Regions from separate parts of the Sulfobacillus thermosulfidooxidans genome, predicted to be linked through region 1. Evidence: riboswitches for the same ligand, from Rfam matches in the RefSeq annotation. Region 1 holds a riboswitch; each other region holds the start of a gene.
The links. A riboswitch is a leader RNA that binds a small molecule or an ion and turns the genes downstream of it on or off. The one in region 1 is predicted to bind cyclic di-AMP.
Positions count from the first base shown of each region.

Region 2: another riboswitch for cyclic di-AMP. It lies ahead of AOA63_RS13310 (ABC transporter permease); the one in region 1 lies ahead of AOA63_RS17955 (peptidoglycan-binding protein).
Region 3: another riboswitch for cyclic di-AMP. It lies ahead of AOA63_RS16250 (LysM peptidoglycan-binding domain-containing protein); the one in region 1 lies ahead of AOA63_RS17955 (peptidoglycan-binding protein).
Region 4: another riboswitch for cyclic di-AMP. It lies ahead of AOA63_RS05010 (glycosyltransferase); the one in region 1 lies ahead of AOA63_RS17955 (peptidoglycan-binding protein).

Region 1 is NZ_LGRO01000002.1:496,536-500,710, forward strand. It holds gene AOA63_RS17950 (DUF962 domain-containing protein) at 1-77, opposite strand, end outside; gene AOA63_RS17955 (peptidoglycan-binding protein) at 217-1,347, opposite strand; cyclic di-AMP (ydaO/yuaA leader) riboswitch at 1,357-1,496, opposite strand; gene AOA63_RS17960 (GtrA family protein) at 1,739-2,164, opposite strand; gene AOA63_RS17965 (glycosyltransferase family 4 protein) at 2,161-3,291, opposite strand; gene AOA63_RS17970 (YtxH domain-containing protein) at 3,660-3,929, shown strand; gene AOA63_RS17975 (hypothetical protein) at 3,926-4,175, shown strand, end outside.
Region 2 is NZ_LGRO01000001.1:2,737,248-2,741,422, forward strand. It holds gene AOA63_RS13295 (ABC transporter substrate-binding protein) at 1-266, opposite strand, end outside; gene AOA63_RS13300 (hypothetical protein) at 466-762, shown strand; gene AOA63_RS13305 (histidine phosphatase family protein) at 803-1,444, opposite strand; cyclic di-AMP (ydaO/yuaA leader) riboswitch at 1,655-1,778, shown strand; gene AOA63_RS13310 (ABC transporter permease) at 1,869-2,723, shown strand; gene AOA63_RS13315 (ABC transporter substrate-binding protein) at 2,922-3,986, shown strand; gene AOA63_RS13320 (ABC transporter ATP-binding protein) at 4,062-4,175, shown strand, end outside.
Region 3 is NZ_LGRO01000002.1:147,193-151,367, reverse strand. It holds gene AOA63_RS16260 (NUDIX domain-containing protein) at 1-17, shown strand, start outside; gene AOA63_RS16255 (pyridoxamine 5'-phosphate oxidase family protein) at 103-657, opposite strand; gene AOA63_RS16250 (LysM peptidoglycan-binding domain-containing protein) at 966-2,123, opposite strand; cyclic di-AMP (ydaO/yuaA leader) riboswitch at 2,135-2,287, opposite strand; gene AOA63_RS16245 (LysR family transcriptional regulator) at 2,432-3,343, opposite strand; gene AOA63_RS16240 (DUF3147 family protein) at 3,431-3,775, shown strand; gene AOA63_RS16235 (DUF3147 family protein) at 3,858-4,175, shown strand, end outside.
Region 4 is NZ_LGRO01000001.1:949,895-954,069, forward strand. It holds gene smc (chromosome segregation protein SMC) at 1-1,164, shown strand, start outside; gene ftsY (signal recognition particle-docking protein FtsY) at 1,175-2,089, shown strand; cyclic di-AMP (ydaO/yuaA leader) riboswitch at 2,124-2,250, shown strand; gene AOA63_RS05010 (glycosyltransferase) at 2,328-3,554, shown strand; gene AOA63_RS05015 (HAD family hydrolase) at 3,523-4,175, shown strand, end outside.

The sequences.
Region 1 (4,175 bases):
TGGGTGAGACGCGTAGCGGACTTTTGGTGCTGCGCAAGATAATATGGCCAAAACTCTTCAAATGAATGCATTCTCATCTGTTTTTCACCTCATCATAATATTTCGCGAGAATCGCGGAAAATCCTTCCTTAGAGAGGCACAGACTAGCAATTTGATCTATTTTTTTCCATAAAAAATGAGAGCAGCGAAATACTGCTCTCATTGTCTAATGCGAAATTACTTGCCTAGAACATAGACGGTAACGGGCTCAATGCCAAAGTTGGAGACGGTTTGAGAATTGGCATCCATGAATATGTCAATTCGGTGTCCCACAATCGCTCCACCTGTATCCATTGCGCGGCCTAAAAATCCGCCGGCCGGCAAATTGGGATCGGTGTATCCGGTCACGTACACGTAGGATTTTAATGGAATGAGTGATGGATCCACAGCAATCATTCCCGGTTCCAAAGGTTGGCCAAATGCATCGACCGGTCCGTAGGGGTAGTTGTCTTTAAGACTCGGACCATATGCCGTTGCGCGCATATGATAGACCGCAATCACGGGGCGGCCATCAATCGTGCTGGGCGTAGAGGAAGACGACGAGGACACTTGCGACGCGTCTGATACGTTAGCCGCTTGGGTGCCTTGGGTGTTCTGACTGGAGGTCGTGTTGCTGACACTTGTTTGTGCCGTATTTGCAGCGGTCAGATCAGTATTGGGCGCTAAAATTCCGAGACCAATCAAAATCTGTTTCCAGGTATCATATGTGGTTACACCCGAAGGGGTCAGTCCCTGAGCTCGCTGAAAAGCTTCCACCGCTGCCTGGGTTTTAGGTCCAAAAATTCCATCTGTCGGTCCCACTTGAGTATACCCCAGTAACTTTAGGTCAGCTTGTAGCGTCGCCACCCAATGTCCTTGGGAACCGATGGAGAGTTTCTGATAAAGTGCTGGATGTTCTTGTGCATTAATGGGAGGCACATTGACGGAGAATGTCATAGGACCGGTGTAACGCGGAGTCAGATTAAACCCAGCTAAAATATCTTGCCAAACGGGCGGACTGGTCACTCCTGTAGGAGCAAACCCGTTATTTTCCTGGAAGGCCTTAAGAGCCGCCAGCGTTTTGGGTCCAAAGATTCCATCATCCGTTCCGACACTGTGGTATCCCAATAAATAGAGATCGGCTTGTAGTGTGGCCACCCAGTGTCCCACGCTCCCTTGTTGGAGCACTTGATTCATGGCAGGATGTTGCTGCGCTAACATTTGAGTGGTTTCGGGAATTGAGGCAGCTTCAGCAGATCCAGAAATCATCATACCGAGTGCTGCAGTCGCCCCAGTCATTAGGGCTCCGGCAAGAAAACGATAATGCATTAAACAATCTCCCCTCAACAATTTTGCCTCCGGAGTTAGCTGACGGGTTAGGGCGCGGAGAGTGGCCCCTTCGACCGAAAACTGTCGAATTCACCCCAGATTTGGATCCCCCGGTTGTTGAATCATCAACAATTTGGCTGGCGTCAGTTTAGGAAAGATTGGACAACCTGTCAGATGCCATAATGCTGGTTATCCTTGCGTTTTGCCCCACCCGCTGTCCCTTTTCAAGACAATCGCAATATTTGTCCATGATTGCGCTATCATACCAATTTTTAGCGCACAGGGTTTAAAGCGATGTGGGAAAGACCGCAAAAAATGACGTTTGGGCGAGATATTTGCTATCCTCTGGGATTTGACTGGAAGAAACATGTCACAAATTGGATCGGACAACTTACGTAAATACAATGAGTTTCATCATAATAAAACTTGTTAGGGAAGCTAAAAACATCGCTGCCAATTTAGCAATATTGTTGGCCATGACATGGGGAATGGCATGAATCTGCAAGACTAAAGGAGCAATTAACCACAAAATTAAATCGTTTACCACAATATTAATTAGTGACTGCACAATAAACAAAACGCGTTGACGCAGCGCTTCTTTCCCATGCTTTTTAACATTCTGGCGAAATGTCCAGCGACTATTCCAAATATAGCTGTTAAGGATTGCAGCCATTACCGCTAACGTGTTATACACCACGAGCTGATCGACATTCCGTGTAGGAATGAGCCAATACAACCCATTAAAAACTAATAGATCGATTATGGCATTCCCCAATCCGACCGATACGAATTGGATAAATTGCCATAGCCGACTCATTGATGTCCCTTTACGTGGCGAATCGCCGCCTCGTAGAGCGCCTCGAGTTCTTGCGTAGGTTCTTTCCATCCCCATTTCTCCGCTTCTTGGCGCGCCTTCACTCCAAGATCCGCCAGTAAAGTCCGGTCCTTCATCAATTCGCTTACCAATTGGGCTAATTGGTACGGTTGGGTACTCGGAAATAGTCTTCCTGCCCCACTGGGATCAATGAGTTCATGCGACGGTCCAGATTCCGCGGCCACAATGGGCAACCCCGAAGCCATCGCTTCTAATAACACCAAGCCTAACGTTTCTGTCGTACTCGGGAACACAAAAAAGTCTGCCGAGGCATATGCGCTTGCCAATTCTTCGCCTAAGAGTTTTCCGACAAATGTCGTAGGAGTCCGCTCAAAGCGCTGTTTAAAATAATCGACAGCCGGCCCATCACCGACCAAAGCCAGGTGCACACCGGGATTGCCTGGAAACAAAGATAATAACCGTTCTAATCCTTTTTCTTTAGCAATGCGTCCCACGTATAACGCAATGAGCCGATCAGCATGTCCACCGGTTAACCGTTGGCGCATGGCTTCGTTCCGGTGACGCGGATGAAATCCTGAGAGATCCACGCCTCGTCGCCACAGCCGCGCGTTTTTGATTCCATGCTGCGTAATTTCTTTCATAATGGCTTCAGATGTCGCCAAATTATACACAGCCTGGTTATGTAACATGCGCAAAAGTCCCCAGATTGCAGGCTTGGTAAATCCCAAATGGTAGAAGTCGGCATATTGCGCAATATTTGTATGATACGATGCCACTAATGGATATTGGCGGCGGCGCGCCGCATATACGCCTGCAATGCCTAAGACAAACGGATTCACCACATGAACCACATCGGGACGAAATTCATCGAGAAATTTTTGGACGCGAGGCAAGGGAATGCCCCAAGGCTTTCCTCCATAGACAAAAGACACGGAAAATGTGGGTACGGATTTTACCGGAATCCCTTCAAAAACAGGTTCTCCGCCACAAGGAGCCACAATAAATAATTCGTGTCCCATCCGTTTAAGTTCCCGGACTGTTTCCGTAATCCGGGTTACCACCCCATCCGTGGACGGCCGCCATGTTTCTGTAACAAATGCAATTCTCATATCTTCAACGCCCAAAAGTGCGTTTTTTGCACACTCAATCCCACCATGTATCTATGTTGACCCAAATATTCTTTGAACCAGCATAGTATATCATAGCCGATCTGTCCTGTCCTTTCCGCCTTCTGATCGCGTAAATCCCAATTGTTCGTAATATTCATCATCGATAGTCAGTTTCCATTGAGGCCATAATCCTCTCGAGAAAGGCATTCCACCAGACTCCATAAAGGCCCCAAAAAGACTCCTGTACGCTAAATTCATCTCATGGCTACCTGAGGGCATGTCTGGGCGTCTTTCACAATGCTATCTACCAGGACTTTTCCATCGCCTCGAGATATGTCACAATAGAAGAAAATCGAGGAGGCGAAATTATGAACGATCGCACATGGGATCGGTTAAGCGGATTAGTTGTAGGAGCCGCATTAGGCGTGCTCGCAGGAATACTTTTAGCTCCCAGCGCTGGCGCGGAAACTCGGGGCAGCATAAAAAAGAAAACGCAGGATTCCTTAGATCAAATTCAAAAGAATGTACGTGATATTCGCGAATCGTTAACGCAAAAAGGACAAGCTTTATTTAAAAAATCCGTAACCGAGATTCCGCTCGATGACAGTGAGGATCCTCACGAGGATCAAGGTGCATGACCATAAGCACCGCCTTAACGATTATTGCTATTTGTTTTGTCATCCTAACGTTAATTGTCGTCGGGCTCGGTGTCATGCTTATCATCGTAACTTTACGCGTCATCCGTCTAGAAAAGACCATTACACAGGAAGTATCTGTTCTTCGCCGGCAATTGGGGGAATTGATTCAAACGGCCCGGGAATCATCTTCCCGGCTTGGACAAACCGTTCAGGAATTTAAGGCTTCGGCGTATCGCATAGGACTGA
Region 2 (4,175 bases), on a different contig from region 1:
GCGTACTCAAATGTCATGGTATCGGTGCCCACAATCTCATTTTTGAGTCCCAAGTCTAAAGCGATTTCAGTATTACTTGGGGCAATCGTGACGATGCGGGTGGCTTTATGCGGGAGAATAACAGTACGTCCAGTATCATCCGTTATCGTAATTCTATGGACTTCGGCCGATTTCACGTGGGTTACAGTCTGTCCACAGCCCGCCAAGAGACCAAGGCTAAGACCGAGCCCCAATACCTTTAGGACTCTTGCAAAACGGTTCAACATGTTTTCTCCTTTAGACTGATACTCTTGATGAAATTACACAATGTTTCCGTCCAGGACCTTTGCCATAATGAGAGTGTATGATGATGCGCTCTCATTGACAAGGTAAAACTCGGTCAGGACTCAATTTGTAAATTTCGGGAATATTGTAGAACAAGTGGGGGCATTTTCCAAACGAGGCACATCTAAGGAGGTTGTGACGATGGATCATCCTAAAGACATCAACGACTATACTGAACGCGTATTATGGTCCTTATGGTACCGGCGCCGGGCGGTGACAATCGGGACTATCTGTGGGGATGCTCGTCTCGAACCCCACATTGTTACCCCGATTCTTGAACGCTTGGCAGCGAAAAAATGGATCGAAGTGTATCACACCGCAGGACAGCCTTCGTTGTATTTTTGGGCACGGCCTAAAGATCAGGACATGATTAAAACAGCGGAATTAATGCACCGCTTGCTTTGGGATCTGCCATTAAACCATCACGATGTGCTATAAAAGACTTATAGTGCGTAAGAGTGGAGTCATGATGGTTAATCTAATCTAAGTCGCACTCTTCTTCCCGGGCATTACACAGCGGCGAGAAAATGATGACCCAGCGTCCATTATCAAACCACCGTAGCAGCAGTTGCCCGGTATTCGGTACCCAAATATGGCGGGCAGCCGGTCCATGGGCTTCCAAAATAACGAGCAGGGCCCCTTTAATACAATCAGCGTGTGTTGCTGCTACGGTTAAGGTACTGGGCTCACAAGTTTGAAGGAACTGCGAGAGCGCGGACAACACACGCTGACCCACGGTCATGATACTTTCTCCGCCGGGAGGGGGATTATTCTCCGGATCTTGCCGCCATGCCTGGAAAGCAGGGGAATTGGCGTTTTCTAAATCTTTCAGTCGGTGACCATCCCACTGTCCTAAATCAACTTCTGCCAAGTCATCCAAGATGACGGGATCAATCTGATGGATCCGTGCCAAGGGCAGAATGGTTTGCCTGGCGCGTAACAAAGGACTCGTGACAATATAGCGAATGGGAGCATTGAGCAATTGCCGAGCGAGTCGCTCGGCCTCTAAAGAACCGGCGGGAGTTAAGGGTGGGTCCCATGTGCGGCACGCGAAGCGGCCTACTGCATTGGCTTCACTTTCACCATGCCGGACCAATAATACATCAGCGTATGAGGGCAACAGAAAACCTCCTGTGAGAAATAGTTGAGCACAACGGACTAGGCGCTTTTTATCTTACTGAAATTCCGAAGTCATGGGGAGAATTTATTGCGCTCTCGCAAATTTGTCAATCATCCACAAAATTGCACCAAGCACCGAATTCATGATAGGCTGAAAAGGAACACACACAGTCCTTTGTACATATAGTACGCTAGGGCTTAGTGGAATCAATTGAATTAATCGCCAAATCGTGTGCAAACACGAACGGGGGACCCAATTTTCGGGGCGTACGTAAGGGGGCAGCTTTCCGCCCTAGCCCGTCAGCTTACCTCGTCGGCATGGAAAGCTTGGACAGTTGCCCGGGCTCGTCCCGGTTTTTTTATCGATTTGGTGATTTTTCGATTGATAGGAGATGAGAACCTCAGTTTTTAAGGAGGTACGCTTTATGGGTTATTCATGGGTGACGCCTGAGAAGGAACAAAAAAATGGCGTGGTGAGTCAAACGCCAGAAGGCCTGACGGGGGCGATGCAAAAAAAACCGTATAAAGGTTACGTTCCCTGGTTAGTGGCGGTCCTGGTCATTGTGGTATGGTGGTTAATTTCCGCTCTTCACTGGGTTTCATCCACAGCCCTCCCCTCACCCGGATCTGTTTTTCATGATTTCATTTCGGTTGCCACAATAGGTTATAGCGGTGTTCCCTTATTAACGAGCACGTTATATAGCATGGGCCGTATTACGGCAGGGTTTTTAGCGGCCGTTGTGGTTGGGATCCCCATTGGATTTTGGATGGCATCATCAGACTGGGTCTTTTTAGCCATTGACCCGTTATTACAATTCCTTCGTCCTATTCCCCCGCTAGCCTATATTCCTGTGATGATTGTCTGGTTTGGCATTGGCGAAACCTCAAAAGTCATCCTGATTTTTTTCTGTACCATTCCCATTATTATCATTAGCGCCATGAGCGGGGTAAAAAGTGCACAAGAGACCCGTATTCGGGCAGCCCAATGCCTTGGAGCCAACAAAAGACAGTTGTTCCGTTATGTCATTTTGCCATCGGCACTTCCGGAAATTTTTACGGGCATGCGAGTTGGTATCGGCATTGCATGGACCTGTCTTGTCGCTGCCGAAATGATTGCAGCATCCAAGGGACTGGGCTGGATGATTGAATCAGCAGGAAACGAACTGCAGATCGGAGTGGTTTTTGTCGGTATCGTGATCATTGGACTTCTCGGTTACGGGATGGAACTGATTATCCGCAGCATTGAGCACCGAGTCACACCATGGAAAGGGAAAGCATAAACATTACCGATTGTTCTCTAAAACAGAGCACGTTCTCGTATGACTGGAAGTAGTCATGCTCGGGGATGCTGTGTCACCTTTTTGTCCTAAGAAAGGGTAACGTCACGATCTTAACCTCAGTGGAGCATATATTTTATGCCGTCATCGTGAGTCATGAGGCGCATAACACCATGACAAAATACCAAAGGAGGATGTTTTGTGCGTGCATTTCTTCAAACCAAGAAATTTCGGCAGTCTCTTATGATGGGAGTTTTCATCCTACCTATCCTGGTGGGGTTAGCTGGGTGCGGCAGTGCTACGGCAGCGAAGCAAGAACCGACGGTCACCATCGGTTATGAAAATGCGCCAGATCCCGAATCCGTGGCCATTGAGCAGAATTTCTTTCAAAAATATATGCATGCGCATGTGGTCTTGAAATATTTTTCATCGGGTCCCGAGGCCCTGACATCCTTGGCTTCCGGCTCCTTGGATTTTATGACCACCTTAGGTAATCCCCCGACAGCCTCTGCGATTGCCCGCGGAGTTCCCTTGAAAGTGATATGGGCTATGGAGCGGTATACCACGGCCGAAGGATTAGTGGTTAAAAATGGGTCTCATATTCGATCCCTTAAAGATTTGGAAGGGAAAACGGTAGCTTTGGTGCAAGGCTCGACGTCACCTTTTGAACTAGATACCGCTCTTCAAATGCACCACATTCCAGTCTCTTCTGTTCATATCGATAATATGGCTCCGCCCAACATGGTGGCTGCCTGGAAAACCAATCAAATTGATGCCGCCTACGTATGGGCCCCCTTTTTAAACGAAATGCAACAAGACCATGGTCATATCCTCATTTACGATCAAAACCAGGTCAACCAAGCACCAATTTTTAATTTGGCCGTTGTCAATTCGCACTTTGCCAGCAAATATCCTCAATTGGTGGATCAATTCATCCAAGCGGAAGAAGCTGGTGTCAAATTTTTCTATGCCCATCCTAACCAGTCATTCCAAGATATTGGCAAATTAAATGGAATTTCAGCCGCTGATGCCAAAGCGCAAGCGCAAGGTTTGCACTTTACGACCTTGTCCCAGGAATTAACCCTGCGAAGATTGGGAACTTCCAGCACGGTTGCTGACTCTTTGGTCACAAAATCCTTAACGTCAGCAGCCCAGTGGTTGAAACAGACGGGGCAAATCAGTGCTGTTCCAGCAAATATGAGCCAATATGTTGATCCCTCTTTTTGCCAAACGGTCTACGATCATTCGCGGAAAAGTGGGACCTAACACAGGAAATCCGGTCTATATGACCTATGTTCCCGGTGTGATTTATCAGATGTAATCAAAAAGGAGCATTTGCGGGTGATTGAACTTCACAATGTGACGAAATTCTATCCACCGACTATAAAAGGCGGCCAGCCCGTTTTAGCCGTCGATCATGTGAACCTATCATTACATCCCGGAGAATTTGTCTGT
Region 3 (4,175 bases), 350 kb from region 1:
TTGGCTATGTCGATTAAATCCTAGTTTCTCCGTTTATATCATCGCGATTGTTTTGCTCCTCGGAAGCTTGACTTTGTGATCAATCGAGCGCCAATCGTTTCCTTATTCCTGGCAAATATTCGTGGGAATCCCGTCTAAACTGTGCCGATTTTTAGTTTGCTGATAGTGGATAATGCCGTCTGGTCCTTTGGCCTGGGCCCACCGTGAGAGGGTATCCCGGTCACCTTGATAAGATAAATAGGGCACGCCATAACCGCAAGATGTACTCACCTGGTGGATGGTTGCCATAATAATTTGACGGATTCCGGGATAGTGAGTGGGAAAGGATGTAGAAAGTTCCTCCCACTTTAAATCAGTGGGACGGACGGAATATCCTCTTCCATACAGCCGGAGGATTTGAGGGGGACCTTCAATCGCCATAAACATGAAGGTAATGCGTCCGTTTTCTAAAATATGGGCGGCGGTTTCATTGCCGCTTCCCGTGAGGTCAAGATATCCCACTTGTGTGGGAGAAAAAATCCGGAACACATCATAGCCTTTGGGGGAGAGATTGACATGGCCTTGTGCAGTGAGAGGAGCTGTGGCCACAAAGAAAATCGGTTGCCGGGAAATGAAGGCTTCATGCTCCGGTAGGAGTTTATCAAAAATTTTTCCCATATTGTTCTCCTTCGCTCTCTGACTGATTATGCTGCCGGCTCAAAAACAGTTTATCAGTATGCTCCCTAGTGTGGATAGGGTCCTTTGTAAATAAATTGGCCACTGTTTTTGGCTTTTGGGACAAGGCAAAGATTTATCCTAAAAGGCGCCCAGACATAAACTAACATTACTAATTTTAACTTAATGATATGACTTATGTCATGACGTGATAACGTTGTTTCTCAGTGAGGAAAGGAATATCGCGAGAATACTTATTTAGAAAAAAAAGAGACGAAGACCGAAGTCTTCGTCTGAGTTTTGTATTAGGGTTACGGGTTTACAGTGCCTGCGCCATAATAGTGATCCAGATAATAGGGACTATTGAGGTTTGATATGCGCACCGTTTGGCCTGGTTCTGGAGCTTCGATAAAGGCCTGAGAATAGCCTAAGGCCGGATCGGCTCCAATATAAATGCCAACATGGGATGCACCGGGACCATCTGTGCTAAAGAACACGAGATCTCCGGGTTGCAACTGCGATTTGGCGATTTTGGTCACATAAGAGTACTGAGCCCAGCTCGTGCGCGGCATGGGCACACCGTTTTGCCGGAAAACATAATAGACCAATCCCGAACAATCAAATCCCGTGGCGGGCGTCGTTCCTCCCCAGACATATGGAATACCTAAAAGATGTTCCGCGGTGTTAACAATAGCCTGTCCAAAACTGACCGACGCATTTTGAGCAGGCAATTGAACCGTGGCGCTCGATGAGGCTTGTCCATTACCGGGGATTTGGAGGACTTCGCCAACATATAACACATTTGGGTTCGCCAAGTGATTATAGGAAGCCAAAGTCTGCCATGAAATTCCGAATTTTTGGGCAATTAATCCCAAGGTATCGCCGGCCTGAACCGTATATGTTGTAGAGGAAGAACTGGCAGGAGAAGATGCGGGACTAGCGCTAGAACTTGTCGAACCAGATGTTGTACCAATCACGAGAACTTGTCCGACAGCGATGAGGTTCGGGTTCGCTATATGATTCCATGCCACGAGTTCTGCGACGGTAACTCCGAACCGAGCCGCAATACCGCCTAAGGTGTCACCGGGCTGCACAGTATAGGTCGTCGAATGGGCGGTATCAAAAGTGAGAGAAGCACTAGTTGTTCCCGAACCTAAGGCTGTGCTGGACGCTGCATTGCTAATGCGCAGGACTTGTCCGACATAAATCGCATTAGGATTACTAATGTGATTTAAGGCGACTAATGTCGCAACGGAAGTATGGAACCGATATGCAATACCACTTAATGTGTCCCCAGGTTGCACGGTGTAATAACGCGCGGATAAAAATTTCGGGGCGGCACTGGTGTTGGCAGATGCGAGTGTCACAGTAGATGATGCCGACACAGTTAACATACTAATGGCCGCAGGCACAGACAATAAGCCTACTGCAATGCTCGCAGCGACTTTTTTTGACCGTAAAAGATTCAAGAAATAGGCTCCCTTCCTTCGGATATTGCCTTCGAGGTTAGTTCACTGGTTCGGGCTGAAGGAGCCCTACATTTGCCCGTTATGGCAAACGATTCACCCTAGGATAAAATCCTAGTAATCCCCCGTACGTAATTACAAAAATTACGATTCGGCGCGTGGAGTCGGACACACTATACGAAATAACGATTAATTTGTCATTATATGTAGAGACCAATTATTACCCAATAGAACCATTTGACACGTGCAATGACCATTTATCACGTTTTTTCTCAGATTTAGGAGATAAATTCCCAAAACCTCTCAAAATGTTACTTAGATTGCCATCCATAGCTGCGAAGAAATGCCAAAAACGTTTGCACGGGATCAGGTAGGCGTCTATGCGCGCGCCAAATCATACCAATGTCTCGCGTATTGCTTTCTGCTAGGCGCACAAAGCCAATGCGGCGGGATTGAATTTCTAATTCCACTGTACGTTCAGGTACCACACTAATCCCAAAACCGTGTTCCACAAAACCAATAATGGCGCCAATGCTCGTGAGTTCATGAACGATGTGGGGATTAAAACCACGGGCTTGGGCCATGCGAAACAACGCATCACGAAGTCCATAACCCGGTTCCATTGTAATGAAAGGCAGGTGACGGACCTGTTCTAATGACAAGGGGCCTGGCGGCAAAGGCATCGCGTGGGGCGTAATAAGAATCAGCTCTTCTGTCCACAGGGTTTCAACAGCCAAGAGAGGATCGCTTAAAGGTAAATCGACTAAAGCGAGATGAAGATCACCCGCTGTAATGGATTTTAACAGGCGTTGAGAGCTGCCTTCTGTTACTGCAAATTGGATGTCTTTATGCATTCGTTGATATTGACGAATTACAGTGGGAAGAATGGAACGGGTGAGAGTGGGTAACACGCCCATTGCAATGGTTCCATGAGCGGAAGAGGCTCCTTGAATTTCGGCTTTGGCGTCATCAACATTTTGTAACACGCGAAGAGCATAGCGAAGCAGCGTGGCCCCATCATCGGTGAGTTCGACGCCTTGAGCATGGCGGATAAATAAAGGGTGGCCCAATTCTTCTTCCAATAACTTGATTTGTTGACTAATGGTGGGTTGGGACACATATAGACTGGCCGCACCCTTCGTGATGCTTTTATGATCCGCGACAGCTACAAAATACTCGAGTTGTTTAAGTTCCATCGGCAATTGCCTCGTTTTCCTAGACATAGATTTTTCCTATGCACAATTATAACAAAACCATCTTAGACGACGTGGAGAATTCATTGTAGTCTTAATTATGAGGTGAATGAGGTCATGGATCTTCTATTGAAGTTCTTAATGGGTGGTTTCGCGGTTTCATTTGCAACGTGGCTTACGAAAAAAGTAGGTGGTAAAGCTGGAGGATTTTTGGCGGGATTTCCGGCCGTGTTTACATCGGCTTTGATTGTGGGAGCTCTGGCCCATAACGGACCGCATTTAGATCGTATTCTCCGCCAAATGGCGATGGGCGGGGGCGTGTCGTTGATTGCCGGAATGGCTGTCACCTTAGTTGCTCCATATGTTTTCAAGCATCAGCGTTTTCATTGGGCTTTTGGATCGCTGCTATTGTTTTGGGGAACCATCGCCGGTTTAACGGTTGCGGTGATGCAATCACTTTAAGTTTCTAGCGTTTCTCAAGAATTTACCCTTACACGCATGCTTAGAGGTTGTCCCTGTTTATATCACTGAAGGAGGCATCATTATGGTGTCAATCATTCGTTTTGTTGTTGGGGGATTGATTGTTGTTTCGGTCAGTCTTGTAACCCGGGCCGCTCCGTTTCTTTCCGGAATTTTATCCGGATTTCCAGCAGTATTTCTCACCTCTTTGGTTTTTATTTATTTATCTTCAGGTCATCAAGGAGTGCGAGCTTACACTACTACGGCCATTTGGGGCATGATCGCCACGTTTTTTGCTGTAGCGGGAACAGTTTTAGCCACTTACGGTCACTTACCATGGCCTGTTGTTATCGTCATGGGACTTGTCGTGTATGCCGTATTTGTGGGCGCGGCCATTGTGCTG
Region 4 (4,175 bases), on a different contig from region 1:
GGAGAAGTTAAACAAGCTTTAGAACAAAAAATTCACTATATTAACACCCTCGACCAAGAACTTTCTGCGCTTAAAGAAGCATATAACACCCGCCGGCAAGCCTATTTAAATTCCCAGCAAGTTCATAGTCACCGTCTTGAACTAATGGCTCGGTACGCCGAAGAAAAACAACGCTTGACCGTGCAAGCACAGGAAATCTCTCAGCGACGGCAACAATTATCAACACAAAGGGAAGAGGTTCTCCGTGAACTTTCGGCTCACCGAGCGGAACGTGAGAATATGATAGAGCGAATTGATGTCGAATCACAACGCATTCAGGAGTATCAAAGGACATTGGTGCAAATGGGAGACGCTGTTCAACAGTTGGGAGGCCGCATTCGATCGCTTGACAGTGAGGACCGGAAGATGTCCGGGCGGATCACGTATATTGAACAACAGTTGCTTAAAACCACAACCCGATGGGATGGCTATGAGCCACCGGATGGCGAGCCGTTACCGGATGAGGAAATTCCTCGAGCTAAAACCTTACTCGACGAATGGCAAAGCGCTTTAGATCAGCTAGGTCCCATACGGCCCGGGGTGTATGCCCTTTTTACACAGTTAGAAGACCGTCTAGCGTATCTCGAATCCGAACGACATGATGTCGAACTCGCCAAAAATGAATTGCGGGAAACCTTGCGGCAAATTGATCATGAGGTGGATGCACGCCTGGCCGAAACGGCTTCTCAAGTAGAGGAGGCATTTAAGCAAGCCTGTTTATCATTGTTGGGAGGAGAAGGCGGATTTCGGTGGATCCAAGGTGATGAAAGGGGCATTGAATTATGGATCCGACCACCAGGAAAAAAGCCGAGCACCATGACCTTGCTTTCTGGAGGAGAAAAGGCACTCGGAGGCATTGCCTGGCTGTTTGCCTTATTAAGTGTTCGTCCTTCTCCGTTTGTCGTTCTGGATGAAGTCGAGGCAGCATTAGATGAAGCTAATGCTCAAAGAGTCGCGCAATACATTCGCGCGCATCACGGACGGACCCAATATGTGATTGTGACGCATCATAAATCAACGATGACTATAGCGGATGCACTGTGGGGTGTGGCTGGGGACGGTCAAGGTCGCAGTCGATTAGTTTCCGTCCGCATTGAACACACTCCATTAGCAGAGGAAGGATAGGTGAATGGCAATGGCTGGTTTTTGGAATCGTTTAAAAGAAGGAATGACTCGTACTCGAGACAGTTTAGGTGGACGTCTGCGGACACTGTTTCAAGGACGCCAATGGGATGAGTCCTTATGGGATCAGCTCGAAGAAATCCTATTTGAAGCTGATCTTGGATATGATACGGTGGACTACCTCTTGACCCAATTGCGAGAAGAAGTCCGGATTGCGCATCCCCAGCGTGCAGATGACGTCATGGAATTGCTCCGGCGCATTATGGTGAACCTATTTGAAAAAGCATCTGATCCTACCCTTCTTGATCCGCAAAGACCTAGTATATGGTTAATGGTTGGTGTCAATGGCACGGGGAAAACAACCACGGCGGGAAAATTTGCGTACATGATGAAACGCCAAGGGTACCAGGTTATATTGGGGGCGGCCGATACATTTCGGGCTGCCGCAGTTGAACAGCTGCAGGAATGGGGTCAACGAGCCGGTGTTGACGTAATTAGCCAAGGGGCGGGGGCCGATTCTGCTGCTGTAGCTTATGATACCGTTCAAGCGGCCATTGCCCGTTCTCGTGACTTAGCAATTATTGATACGGCGGGACGATTGCACAATAAATCGAATCTTATGCAGGAATTGCAAAAAGTGGTTCGGGTGATTCGGCGCGAACGGCCCGATGCGCCCCATCAAGTCTGGTTGGTTATTGATGCGACGACCGGTCAAAATGGTTTAGCTCAGGCTCAAGTGTTTTTGGAGGCGGTTCATGTAACGGGAATTGTCCTCACGAAACTCGATGGGACAGCTAAAGGGGGCATTGCGCTGTCGATAAAACGGGAACTGGGTGTTCCCATTCGTTTTATCGGTGTCGGAGAAAAAGTGGAAGATCTGATGCCGTTTGACGCGGAAAGTTATGTCCGTGCCATTTTAGGCGATTGACGCCTTTTCTCCTGCCCACGTATACTCAAAATATACCTTGATAACGCCGAATTCGATTAAGAAGCGGAGGACCCGTTCCTTTTGGGGTGAATTGCTATGCAACGGGCATGCTCGCAGCCCGAACCCGTCAGCTAACTTCGCAGGCGTAGGGGGCTCAAGGTCTAATAATTCATTTGACTCCTTCCCCCGGGAAATATCCGGGGCTTTGTTTTGCCCGGTTCGATGGAGGTTATGCACGATGATGAAACGTGTTCTACAAATCTCCTTACGCGCCGATCCGTTAAATCCCTTGGACGGCGGTGAAACGGGAGGTCAACAAGTTATTGTTCGGCAAATGGGCCGAAATCTTCAGCATCTAGGTTATGCCGTCGATATTATTACATTACGTCAACAAGACCACTTACCCGAACGCTACTCCTTTGGCCATTTGGGACAAGTCATTCGACTGACCGGCTGGGAAGGGCGCTTGTCGTCAGATGAGGATTGGCATCGCAATCAGGACGCGATTATTCAGCAAGCGTTAACGTGGATTCGCGAACAACATCGCGAATACCATATTATCCATAGTCATTTCTGGATTTCGGGAATGGTGGCTGTGCGCCTGGCCCATGAATTGGGTATACCCTGGATTCATTCGCCATATAAAATGGGTCAATGGATTATGCGACCTGGGGATGAAATGTCCTCCATCCGATTACAAACCGAGCGCCAACTCATTGAACAAGCCCAGGGCGTTGTGGTGCCCTATTTGAAAGAAAGTGAAATGATTCATCAAATGGCGCCGAAAGTGCCTATTTATGTTGTACCACCCGCTGTCGATATCACTAATTTCTTTGTGCGGGATGCTGGACCGTTATTACGAGGATTGGGCTTAAATAAGCCTCCGATTTTATATGTCGGCCGTTTGAATAAAGGACGGGGAATTCAAGAAGTACTTGAGGTGATGACGCGTACTTCGTTGCCTTTGGATTTAACACTCTTGGTTATTGGGGGAAGTCCCGGTGAGGTTGTAGACGGACAGCCAACGAACCCGACTTTGCGCTCTTTAGCCGAAAAACTTAACGGGCATGTGAGGTTTCTCGGTCCCATGCCTCATCACGCCATTGCCACCTATATGGGTTCATCCACGGTGTTAATTGCACCGAATCAAGGAGCGACTCTGGGTATGGCTGTAATTGAAGCTATGGCGTCAGGTTGTGCCGTTGTCGGAACCAACGTGCCGGGTGTGGAAGACTGGATTGAGCCCGGATTCACGGGCATTCTCGTTGAGCGTTCGCGTATTGACCAATTATGGCAAAACGCGTTAGAGTTGTGGCAAACTCCTAATCGTGCCAGACAAATGGGAACTAACGGGCAAGAAATTATTCAACGACACCACACCGTTAACCACATGGCACAACGGCTACATGTAGTGTATGAGGAGGTGGCGTCCAGTGGCCGCCATCAAGCGGGTGTTGGCTACTGATATCGATGGAACCTTAATCGGCCATGGGGGAGAACAGGCAGTTCGGGATTATCTTTTGGCTCATCCCGAGCTTGGAGTTATTTATCTTACCGGTCGTACGCTGAACAATGCCTGCTCAATTATTACACGCTATGGGTTTCCCACACCGCTTGCGATCGCAACCGATGTGGGAGCCGACATTTATTGGGGTCCCCACTTCGAAGTCGATGAATATTGGGCATTTGAACAACGTCGTAATTGGTCGCCGCGGCGCCTTCGCACGGCACTAAGCGAAGTGTCCGGGGTCATTTATCGGGGACGCAGTTCCCATTGGCGTGTCGCTTTTGAACTTCAAGATCCGAGTTTATTGCCGATTGTGAAATCGTATTTAACCCAGCATCATTTAACAGTGCGGATGTTATGGTATCCCAATGAAAGCCGACTTGATATCTTGCCCTGTACTGCACTGAAAAGCCGTGCCTTGCAGTATATTTTGCGCCGCATTGGTGTCAAAGCGCAAAATTGTTTTGTCGCGGGGGATGCAGAAAATGACGGCGATATGTTGGCTAACCACTATCCCGGTGTTTTGGTGGCCAATGGGGATGCTTCGGTAAGAAATTGCCTGCCTGAATGGATCGTGCG